2 regions of the Peribacillus sp. FW305-BF15 genome follow, and region 1 is predicted to be linked to the other one. Evidence: riboswitches for the same ligand, from Rfam matches in the RefSeq annotation. Region 1 holds a riboswitch; the other holds the start of a gene.
The links. A riboswitch is a leader RNA that binds a small molecule or an ion and turns the genes downstream of it on or off. The one in region 1 is predicted to bind lysine.
Positions count from the first base shown of each region.

Region 2: it holds a riboswitch for lysine, as region 1 does, so the genes downstream of both, AC3WLU_RS15635 (aspartate kinase) here and AC3WLU_RS07140 (amino acid permease) in region 1, are expected to answer to the same signal.

Region 1 covers NZ_JBYSYV010000005.1:168,485-173,971, reverse strand. Annotated here, with positions in the region: gene AC3WLU_RS07145 (glycoside hydrolase family 13 protein) at 1-424, shown strand, start outside; gene AC3WLU_RS07140 (amino acid permease) at 474-1,925, opposite strand; lysine riboswitch at 2,022-2,207, opposite strand; gene AC3WLU_RS07135 (LacI family DNA-binding transcriptional regulator) at 2,465-3,427, opposite strand; gene AC3WLU_RS07130 (metal ABC transporter solute-binding protein, Zn/Mn family) at 4,057-4,980, shown strand; gene AC3WLU_RS07125 (metal ABC transporter ATP-binding protein) at 4,993-5,487, shown strand, end outside.
Region 2 covers NZ_JBYSYV010000013.1:107,766-113,252, reverse strand. Annotated here, with positions in the region: gene AC3WLU_RS15645 (succinate dehydrogenase cytochrome b558 subunit) at 1-589, opposite strand, end outside; gene AC3WLU_RS15640 (YslB family protein) at 973-1,443, shown strand; gene AC3WLU_RS15635 (aspartate kinase) at 1,507-2,739, opposite strand; lysine riboswitch at 2,829-3,005, opposite strand; gene uvrC (excinuclease ABC subunit UvrC) at 3,067-4,839, opposite strand; gene trxA (thioredoxin) at 4,943-5,263, opposite strand; gene AC3WLU_RS15620 (electron transfer flavoprotein subunit alpha/FixB family protein) at 5,465-5,487, opposite strand, start outside.

The DNA.
Region 1 (5,487 bases):
GAGGACACCGATTCAGTGGAATGACTCCCGGAACGCAGGATTCACGAACGGGACCCCTTGGATTAAGGTTAATCCCAATTTTCCCGAGATTAATGCAGAAAAGGCTTATAATGATCCGAATTCCATTTTTCATTTTTATAAAAAGCTTATCCAACTGCGCAAGGAACATGATATCGTCGTTTATGGCCGTTTTGAACTGCTGTTGCCGGATGATGAACGAATATTTGCGTACATGAGATCGTTTGAGGAAGAGAAGTTATTGGTGCTATGCAACTTTAAAGAAGAGCAGGCCGCATATACTTTGCCTGAAGAGCTGCATGCATATTCTGCCACAAAGCTGATCGGCAATTATGGTCAGGAGGAAGAAGGAATCTCCAGCAAACCCCTGCAACCATATGAATGCCGTGTTTATCATTTGAAATGAAAAAAGGACCTGTCCTTCTCCGGTTAGGGAAGAACAGGTCCTTTGCGTATTATTTTGTTTTAAGATCACATTCCTCAAGCGGAATGATTTTCGTTTTATGCTTAATTTTATAGCCGAACCATAGGACGAAAAATAGAATCAAGCCAATGTAGGAAACGAACATTGAATTCCAGTCGATTCCATCGCTGCTGAAAGCCTGATAGCCTTGTCCGATGATAATGATAATACAAAGGACAAGCGCGAATATAGGTCCGAATGGGAAGCCTTTTGCCCGGAATGGTAAAGCATTCATATCAAGGCCTTGAGCTGCATAAGCTTTGCGGAAGCGATAATGGGCAATCGCAATCCCTACCCAGGTGACGAATCCCGCCATGCCTGAAGCATTCAATAACCAGATATAAACGACGCCGTCCCCGAAAAATGAAGCTAAGAATGCAACACAGCCAACTAAGGAAGTCACGATAAGTGCATTCACGGGCACTCCTCTTTTATCTAACTTACCTAGGAATTTCGGTGCTTTCCCATCACGTGCCAAGTCCCATAACATACGGGTTGAAGCGTACATGCCAGAGTTACCGGCAGAGAGTACGGATGATAAAATGATCGCGTTCATGATCGATGCAGCAAATGCAAGGCCGGCCCGTTCAAATACAAGCGTGAATGGACTTACGGCAACATCTTCACTCAGTAAACGTGAATCCGTAAACGGAATGATCATGCCAATTACAAAAATGGCTAAGATATAGAATAAGATGATACGCCAGAAAACGGATCTGATCGCTTTTGGGATATTTTTTTCTGGATCCTCACTTTCACCAGCAGTCACTCCAAGCAATTCCGTACCTTGGAATGAAAAGCCGGCAGCCATGAATACACCTAGAATCGTGAAGAACCCTCCGTTAAAGGGACCTTCGCCCATTGTGAAATTGGAAAAACCGATTGGGTCTTTCCCACCCATGATTCCAAGAATGATCAGAACACCCGTAATCAAGAAAATGACGACTGTCACGACCTTGATCATGGCAAACCAGAATTCTGTTTCACCGAAACCTTTAACGGACATGTAATTGATAAGAAACATAATGATTAACGCAATGGCACTCCAGATAAATGAAGGGCTATCCGGGAACCAGAACTTCATAATTAAGACAACGGCTGCCAATTCGGCGGCAATGGTGATTGCCCAGTTATACCAGTAGTTCCAACCAATCGCAAAACCGAAGGACGGATCGACGAATTTGGATGCATAGACACGGAACGAACCGGCCACTGGCATGAACGCCGCCATTTCTGCAAGACTTGTCATTAAGTAATAAACCATGATGCCGATGACCGCGTATGCCACCAAGGCACCGCCGGGACCGGCTGAATGAATGGCACCGCCACTTGCTAAAAATAAACCTGTTCCAATTGTTCCACCTAATGAAATCATCATTAAATGACGCGCTTTCAGGCTCCTTTTCAGTTCAGTAGGGCTTGATGGTGATTGTGAATTTGACAATTGATGTTACACTCCTTTTTATTGGAAGGGAACGAAAAATAAAAAAACAGCAGTCGAAAAAGATCGACGGCTGTTTATAATAAACCCGTTTATCCTTCCGAAGATAGCTCCCCACGCTTTTTTGAAAAAACGTGACAGTGGTGTTCCTGTTCGGTAACACCGCCAGCGAGAATATACATGGAATATACCCTAACTTCGGCAACTTATCCTTTCAAACGGAGTCTTTAATTTTCCAGAATCTCGTCCGTTTTACTTTTATAAGCTGCAGCCTCTAACTCATCGGTAAATGAGGAAGTATTCAATTTTCTAAAATCGTTGGCGTCAGCTTGTAGGTGACGTCGTACGACTGTACTCATGAAATTCATGCAATCGCGAATAGATTGCTAGTAATTGAGTAAACTTTACTATATCAAAATTATAAAATAACTTCTGGGATATCGCAATGATTATTTCATGTGGTTATTTTTTCCTAGTTAATGAATGATGGCAGTAAGGAAGAATCAAGTGACGATGCACTAAAAAATAGCACATCCTGATAACTAAACGGTTTTCCTTTTTATTAGGGCATAGTCCAGTTTTACATGTTTGACCTCTTCAGGATTCTCAAAGAGATCCACTGCCATTTTCCCGATCCATTCCAGCGGTAAGGAAATGGTCGTGATGTCGAGCATTTCGCCAAGGCTATCATTATTGAAGCCGAGAATGGCCACATCTTCCGGTACCCTTATACCCAATTTCTTAGCGGTAAGAATGAAGCCTGCCGCCGTGTCATCATTCGTGATGATGATGGCTTCAGGTTTATCCATCATCGAATTCCATTCCTGAAACAATTGTTCACCGTCCTTAATGTGATAACTGCCTTCAAACAGCCATTCTTTATTGTTTATCAGTTGATGTTTACTCATGATATCGTTAAAGGCCTTTGTACGATGGGAACTGTTCCTGCTCTTTTTACGGCCGAGGCTGTATCCGATTTTCTTATATCCTTTAGCAATCACGTACTCAAGGGCACAGGAGAAAGCTGCATAATGATCAATGCTGATGGATGAGAATTCAGCCTGGGCGGTATCTTCACATAAAATAATCGGTCCGTATTTTTGATAATCCAAGAGGATTTTCATTTCCGAAATCCTTGAACAAACGATAATGCCATCGAGCTGCTTCATTTGCAGCATATTAAAAGCCTGGATCTCTTTCTCCCTGTCATAATTTGTTTGAAAGATGACGATATGACAGCCAATTGCATTTGCCTGTTTTGTGATTCCGTTAACGATTGCCCCGTAATATGGGTGATTGTTGAAGGGGATGATGACGCCGATAAGGTTGGTTTTCCCTTTTGAAAGATGGATGGCGTTGATGTTTCTCGTATAATTCAAGCGATTGATCGCTTCTAGGACGCTCTTTCTTTTATCGGGGCTTACATAAGGATGATCATTCAATACACGAGACACTGTTGAGACAGATACACCAGCACATTGAGCTATTTCTTTAATATTTGTCATGGTATCACCGTTTTTCTTTTTTTATATTGTACAGTATGAAACCCATTTCAGGGCAAGGGAACAGTGGGGACTGCTGAAGATTTCTGCAAATAGGGTCTTGTTATGGTATTGGTTTCATCCTTTAAGATTGGTCTAAGTCTTAGAGGAGGAGGAAAACATGATGTTCCAAACTTTAATCACCCTGTTTTTGCTTTGCGGAATCGAATTGGGATTTGCGTACTTGGCCATTTCCTTGAAACAGGAGAAATGAGTGGCAATGCCCGTCAAGAAGTTCGCGGCTTTACGCGTGGAAACCGCGTTTACACGTGAATTTCACGTTGTTCAGAAATAGCTCCCCTAGTTATGTTCACCAGTAAAACTCCACAATATAAATATAATTTCATCATACGGAATGACTGACTGTCAGGAAGCTGCCTAGTGGAGGTTCCTGACAGTTTTTGCTGTCTGTAAAAGTCATTCGCCTTTTTGAAATGTTTAAAAAAAGTTGCACTTTTTTTGTATATTTGTGTATAGTATAAAATAAGTTGTGTAGAGGAAACTTTTTAGCGTTTGCGACAATGAAAAAAATTTACACTTAATTTTGCACATGGCAAACTATTTTAGAGAGATGAAAAAGGGAGGGAATATGGATGGGTTTTCTTAAATCTATTGGAGGCGTGATTGCTGCATTGCTGGTTTTAACGGGGTGCGGCAATGATACGGCCGAAAGCGATAATGGCAATGGCAAGCTGGATGTCGTTACAACAACGGGAATGATTGGGGATTTGGTTGAGAATATCGGCGGTAAACATGTCGAGGTCACAAGTTTAATGGGACCGGGAGTCGACCCCCATCTATATAAAGCGACGCAGGGTGATGTGAAGACATTGGATTCGGCTGATATGATTTTTTATAACGGATTGCATCTTGAGGGGAAAATGACGGATATATTTGAAATGATGAGCAAGGATAAACCGACGATTGCCGTAACGGAAGACTTCAAGGAGAACCAACTTCGCAAAGTGGGTGCAAAGGAGCATGATCCCCACGTATGGTTTGATGTAAAGCTTTGGATCGTTGCGGCGGAGGCAGTTAAGAAAGAATTGATTGCCAAGGACCCGGACCATGAAGCGGAGTATCGTGAAAATTATGAGGAGTACGTTCTGCAATTGGAGGAACTTGATAAATATGTCCATGAGGAAATCAATAAAGTGCCAGAAGACCAACGGGTGCTCGTTACGGCACATGATGCTTTTGGGTACTACGGGCAGTCATATGGCCTGGACGTAAGAGGGCTCCAAGGGATCAATACATTATCGGAATATGGATCGAAAGATGTGACGGATATGCGGAACTATCTTGTGGAGAACAAAATAAAAGCGATTTTCATAGAGTCAAGCGTACCGAGGAAGGCTATCGAGGCTGTCATTCAAGGAGCAGGTAAGCAGGGCCACAAAGTGGAAATCGGCGGTGAATTGTTCTCGGATGCCATGGGTGAAAGAGGGACGGAAGAAGGAACGTATATCGGAATGGTCCGTCATAACACGGACACCATCGTCCGTGCTTTGAAATAGGGGGGAGAAACTATGAATCAAGCAGCTTTGAAGGTCGAGAATTTAACGATTGCTTATCATAAGAAGCCGGTTGTCGAAGATGTCTCATTTGAGGTGCCGGAGGGGAATTTAATCGGAATCATAGGCCCCAATGGAGCAGGGAAGTCCACTTTGATAAAGGGGATACTCGAATTGATCCCGAAAATATCGGGGCACATCACGATCAAGGGCTCTACTTATAAATCGATGAGGAAGAGTATCGGCTATGTACCACAGCGGGAGTCAGTGGATTGGGATTTTCCGACCAACGCACTTGATGTCGTGATGATGGGCAGATATGGTCATCTCGGATGGCTGAGGCGACCGGGGAAGTCCGAAAGGCAGAAGGGGATGGAGTGCCTGGAGAAGGTGGGGATGGCAGAATACGCAAACCGCCAGATCAGCCAGCTATCAGGCGGACAGCAGCAACGGATATTCCTGGCCCGGGCATTGGCACAGGAAGCGGATATTTATTTTATGGATGAACCG
Region 2 (5,487 bases), on a different contig from region 1:
CGCTGATTCCGATATAAGAAAGAAGAACGAAAACGATCAATGTAAAGTAAGTCATGATTCTTTGCGATCTTGGTGAAACTGTAAGACCCCAGCTCACAGCAAATGACCATAATCCATTAGCAAAGTGGAAGATTGCCGAGATAATACCAACAATATAGAACACAATCATGAATGGACTAGAGAAAATCTCTGCCATCATGTCAAAGTTAACTTCAGCACCCATAGCTGCTTGGATTCTAGTTGCCCATATATGCCAAACAAGGAAAATCAACGTTATGATTCCAGTTAGGCGTTGTAGCATGAACATCCAGTTACGGAAGAAACTAAATCTGCCTAAATTGTTTTTTGCTGTAAAGGCAATATAGATTCCGTACACAGCATGGAAAATGAGCGGTAGATAGATGACGACCCATTCTACCAAAATCTTCACGGGCGTAAACTCAATTAAATGAACTGCCCCATTAAAAGTCTCTTCTCCTTTTGTTGCCATAAAGTTTACAGATAAATGAAAAATTAGGAATAGACCAATTGGAATTACTCCTAGAAGTGAATGAAGCCTGCGATTCCCAAACTCACGATTTTTTGCCACTAAGTGCCCCCCCTTAATTTGTGAAAAATCATGCAAAGATAAACTGGTGGCTACCTTTTATCTCCGCGTGAAAATACAGTATAGAGTCAAAAAACTCCTCTATACTTCCTTTACAATTATGTGACATGTCCATTTTACTCCTGACTTCTATGTGCGTCAAGAAAACGGATACAAGAAATCTCTTTTTCAGAATAGATTTTATTGGATTATCTTGGGTATTTTTTGTTTGTCAAGATGATATTTTGAATAAATTTCTAATTTAACTATTAATATCTCGGTATAATTTATCATTTTTTTCCAATTGCTATTTAAATAAATAAAAAACAGTATAATTTGCAAAAGAAATACGTTTATAATAGATTTACAGAAAGAGGCGATAAACTATGAAAAAAAATATTGCTGCTGCGATAGAAGAAGAGATTCAAACGGAAGAAATTCAAACTGAAGAATTCAAAGTTCCAGCTTTCGGGTACGAATTAATCAGAGAAGTTCTATTGAACGATATTCTCGGAAAAGACTCTAATCAAATCCTCTATTGGGCAGGTAAACAATTAGCAAGAAAATTCCCATTGAAGGGCGATCAGGAAGTGATTGAATTTTTCCAAAGCGCTGGATGGGGCAATCTGGAAATCTTGAAGTATACGAAACACCAGATGGAATTATCCCTCACGGGTGAAATAATCAGCCGCCGCCTGGATTTACACCCTGATTGTCACTTCCAGCTTGAAGCCGGTTTCCTTGCCGAGCAGTTTTCACTGCAAAAAAAATTCCTCAGCGAATCAACGGAAGAAATCAAACGCCGCGCAAAAAAAGTGATATTCACCATCCAATGGGATCCCAGAGATCCAATCTAATGAGCCCTGAAAACAGACTTACCCTTTTTACCGGAAGTCTGTTTTTTATTGGACTCCTGACACTTAAGCTAGCACATTTGCATGCTGACCAAGTTTAAATGCTTCATGAAGGGATTCAACCGCCTTCACCATTTCCTTTTCATTGACGACGGTCGAAACTTTAATTTCCGATGTGCTGACCATTTTCACCTGGATGCCTGTATTGGCCATCACTTCAAACATTTCGGCAGCCACTCCCGGATTGGATACCATACCAGAACCGACGATGGACACTTTGGCCAATCCGCTCTCCGTTTCGACCCGGTCGAATCCCAATTGTTCTTTATTATTTTCCAGAACGATCAAGGCCGCTTCCGTATCTTCACTTTTTGTGGAAAAAGATAGATTCGTCGTATCCTCGGCAGTCATGCTTTGAATGATGATGTCCACATTGATCCGGTTTTTCGCAAGCGTCGTGAAGATCGTGGATAATGCACCAAGTGATTGGGGCAAACCATATATTGTGACCCTCGTAATACTGTCTTCAAAAGCAATGCCGCGTACAATTAAGTTTTCTTCCATAGTTGCTTCCTCCTCTATGATCGTACCTGATTCTCTCTCCATGCTTGAACGGACTTCAAGCGGAATTTGATAATTTTTTGCATATTCGACAGCCCTTGGGTGAAGGACGCCCGCCCCCAGGTTGGCAAGTTCCAGCATTTCATCGTAAGAAATGGATTGGAGTTTTCGCGCGCCTTTTATGTAGCGTGGGTCCGTTGTGAAAACACCCGTTACATCTGTATAAATATCGCATCTATCCGCATTAAGCGCTGCTGCGATGGCAACTGCCGTGGTATCGGAACCGCCTCGCCCTAAGGTAGTGATTTCCCCATTTGCATCGTTACCCTGGAAACCGGCTACGACCACTATTTTCTTCTCCTGAAGCTGGGCTTGGATCCTCGTGGCATCGATGTTTAAAATCCGGGCATTCCCATGAACGGATTCCGTTTGCATGCCAGCCTGCCAGCCGGTATACGAAATGGCTTCATGTCCTTCTTCAATCAATGCCATCGTTAACAGGGAAATCGTTACCTGTTCCCCAGTCGTCAATAGCATATCCATTTCCCTCTTGCTTGGGGATCCGGAAATATCACGCGCCATGGAAACCAATTGGTCCGTTGTTTTCCCCATAGCTGAAACAACGACGACAACCTCATTTCCTTTCTCCGCTTCCTCGATTACCCGATTGGCAACATTTTTGATTTTTTCTACGCTACCGACGGATGTTCCGCCGAATTTTTGAACGATTAATGCCATCCTCATGCACCCTCTCTACTTTTTAGGCAATAAAAAAAGCAATGAGAAATATCTCATTGCTGTGGTCACATATCTTAATACTGTAATCACAGTGAGATAGCTCTCCAGGGTATAAACCCTGACAATCCGCCATTTATTAAATGTCGGACCAGGAGGACAAGGTATGAGTCTTGTCTTCCTTCGGCGGCGTCCCCTTTCAAAACCTTTCATGGAAGCTCATACTTCTCCAGGTTTTTACTCTTGAATTCCGCACCTCTATCAGCACTTTTAAGTTGTCTAGTTAAAAATTCCTTTTAATCATAGCATAGAGATTTATCGGTAGCAAGATTATTCTTGTAATTTTCTAACGATTCCCTCGGCTACCCCTTTTGGCATGCCAGCTTCCATGATTTCCTCGGCCGTCGCCTCTTTGATTTTCTTCAATGATCCAAAATGCCTTAATAATTGCTTCCTTCGCTTTTCCCCGACTCCTGGAATATCATCAAGCTGGGAGTGAACCGCATTTTTCCCGCGTAGCTGGCGATGAAACGTAATCGCGAACCGATGCACTTCATCCTGAATTCTTTGCAATAGGTAAAATTCCTGGCTCCTTGAATCAAGAGGTACAAGTTCAAGCGGATTTCCGATCATCAATTGCGAGGTCCTATGCTTTTCATCCTTAATGAGGCCTGAAAGTGGAATATCCAAGCCTAATTCATTTTCCAGAATATCCCGTACCGCTTCGACATGTCCCTTTCCGCCATCAATGATGATCAAGTCCGGAAGCGGCAGCCCTTCTTTCAATACTCGTGAATACCTTCTTCTGACCACTTCACGCATCGATTCATAATCATCAGGTCCCTGGACCGTCTTGATCTTATATTTTCGGTACTCTCTTTTTTCCGGCTTCCCATCAATGAACACGACTAAAGCGGAAACGGGGTCACTTCCCTGGATATTGGAGTTATCGAAAGCTTCAATTCGATGCGGGGTGTAGATACCCAGTTGTTTCCCGAGGTTTTCCACCGCATTGATCGTTCTTTCTTCATCCCTCTCAATCAAAGAGAATTTTTCCTGAAGGGCGATGGAGGCATTTTTATTCGCCAATTTAAGCATGTCTTTTTTCGCTCCCCGTTTCGGGTGAATCGTTTTGACACCAAGCAGCCCTTCGGCCATTTCGGCATCCACAGATTCAGGCAGCAAGATTTCCTTTGGTTTAAAATGGTTCGTAATCTCGTAAAACTGACCGAGGAATGTAAGAAGTTCCTGTTCGGGTTCATCGTAGACCGGAAAAAGCGAAACATCCCTTTCTATCAATTTACCCTGCCGGACAAAAAATACCTGAACGCACATCCAGCCTTTATCATAGGCAAAGCCAAATACATCCCTGTCGATGAAATCGGTCGTCATCATTTTCTGCTTCTCCATCGTAATATCGATGTGGGCAATCTTGTCACGGAACTCCTTGGCCCTCTCGAAATCGAGTTCTTCCGATGCCTCCAGCATTTTTTCAGTCAGTTCTTTTTTTATTTCAGTATGCCCGCCGTTCAAGAACCGGTTGATATCATCGACCATTTTTTTATATTCCTGTTCCTCTACATCATATACACATGGGGCCAGGCACTGACCAAGGTGATAGTAGAGACAAACGCGATCCGGTAACGTATTGCATTTTCTTAGGGGATAGATGCGGTCGAGCAATTTTTTCGTTTCGTTAGCTGCAAATGCATTCGGATAAGGACCGAAATATTTCCCTTTGTCTTTTTTGACTTTTCGCGTAATGATTAGACGCGGGTGGCGTTCCGCAGTCAGCTTGATGAAAGGATACGTCTTATCATCCTTTAGCATGACATTATATTTTGGGTCATGTTTTTTGATTAAGTTCAACTCTAAAATAAGAGCCTCGATATTGGAAGAGGTGACAATGTATTCGAAATCCTCAATCTCGTTCACGAGTCGAAATGTTTTACCGTCGTGAGATCCCGTAAAATAAGAGCGGACACGATTCTTCAACACTTTCGCTTTGCCTACATATATAATCGTTCCCTGACGATCTTTCATTAAATAACAACCAGGTTGATCGGGAAGAAGGGCAAGTTTATTCTTTATTTGTTGATTCATGCATTCAGCCTCCTGTTCTCCCTTTTTTACAATCATTATATATCAAGATAGCGAAAAAAGCTTCAAGTCCGCAGACTTGAAGCTTTTTTTAGCTATCTTACTATTACGCGTGTTTTGCAATAAGTTCAGCAAGTGCTTCTTTAGGTTGGAAACCAACAACCTTATCGACCACTTCACCGTCTTTAAGGACGATTAATGTCGGGATGCTCATCACACCGAATTTTCCAGCTGTTTCTTGGTTTTCATCTACATCCACTTTTACGATTTTTGCTGTATCGCCAATTTCAGTATCAAGCTCTTGAAGAACAGGAGCGATCATTTTACAAGGTCCACACCATGGAGCCCAAAAGTCTACAAGAACGACACCTTCGCTAGTATCTGTTGTGAAAGTTTGGTCAGTTGCATTTACAATAGCCATATATATTTCCTCCTCAAATTTACTCAAATAACTAAAAACAGTATACCACTGTTGCTCAAATCGATGCTAATATTTTGCTTCAGTGGTAGGATGTCCAAAAAAAGAGTAACTATGCAGGCCAAAAACCCTCCCCATTAGCGCAAACAAAGGGGCAAGACATGTATCGGCTTATGCCGAATGTCTTGCCCCTCATCTGTATTATTTCTATTACGCGTTAACTTTAAGTTTTT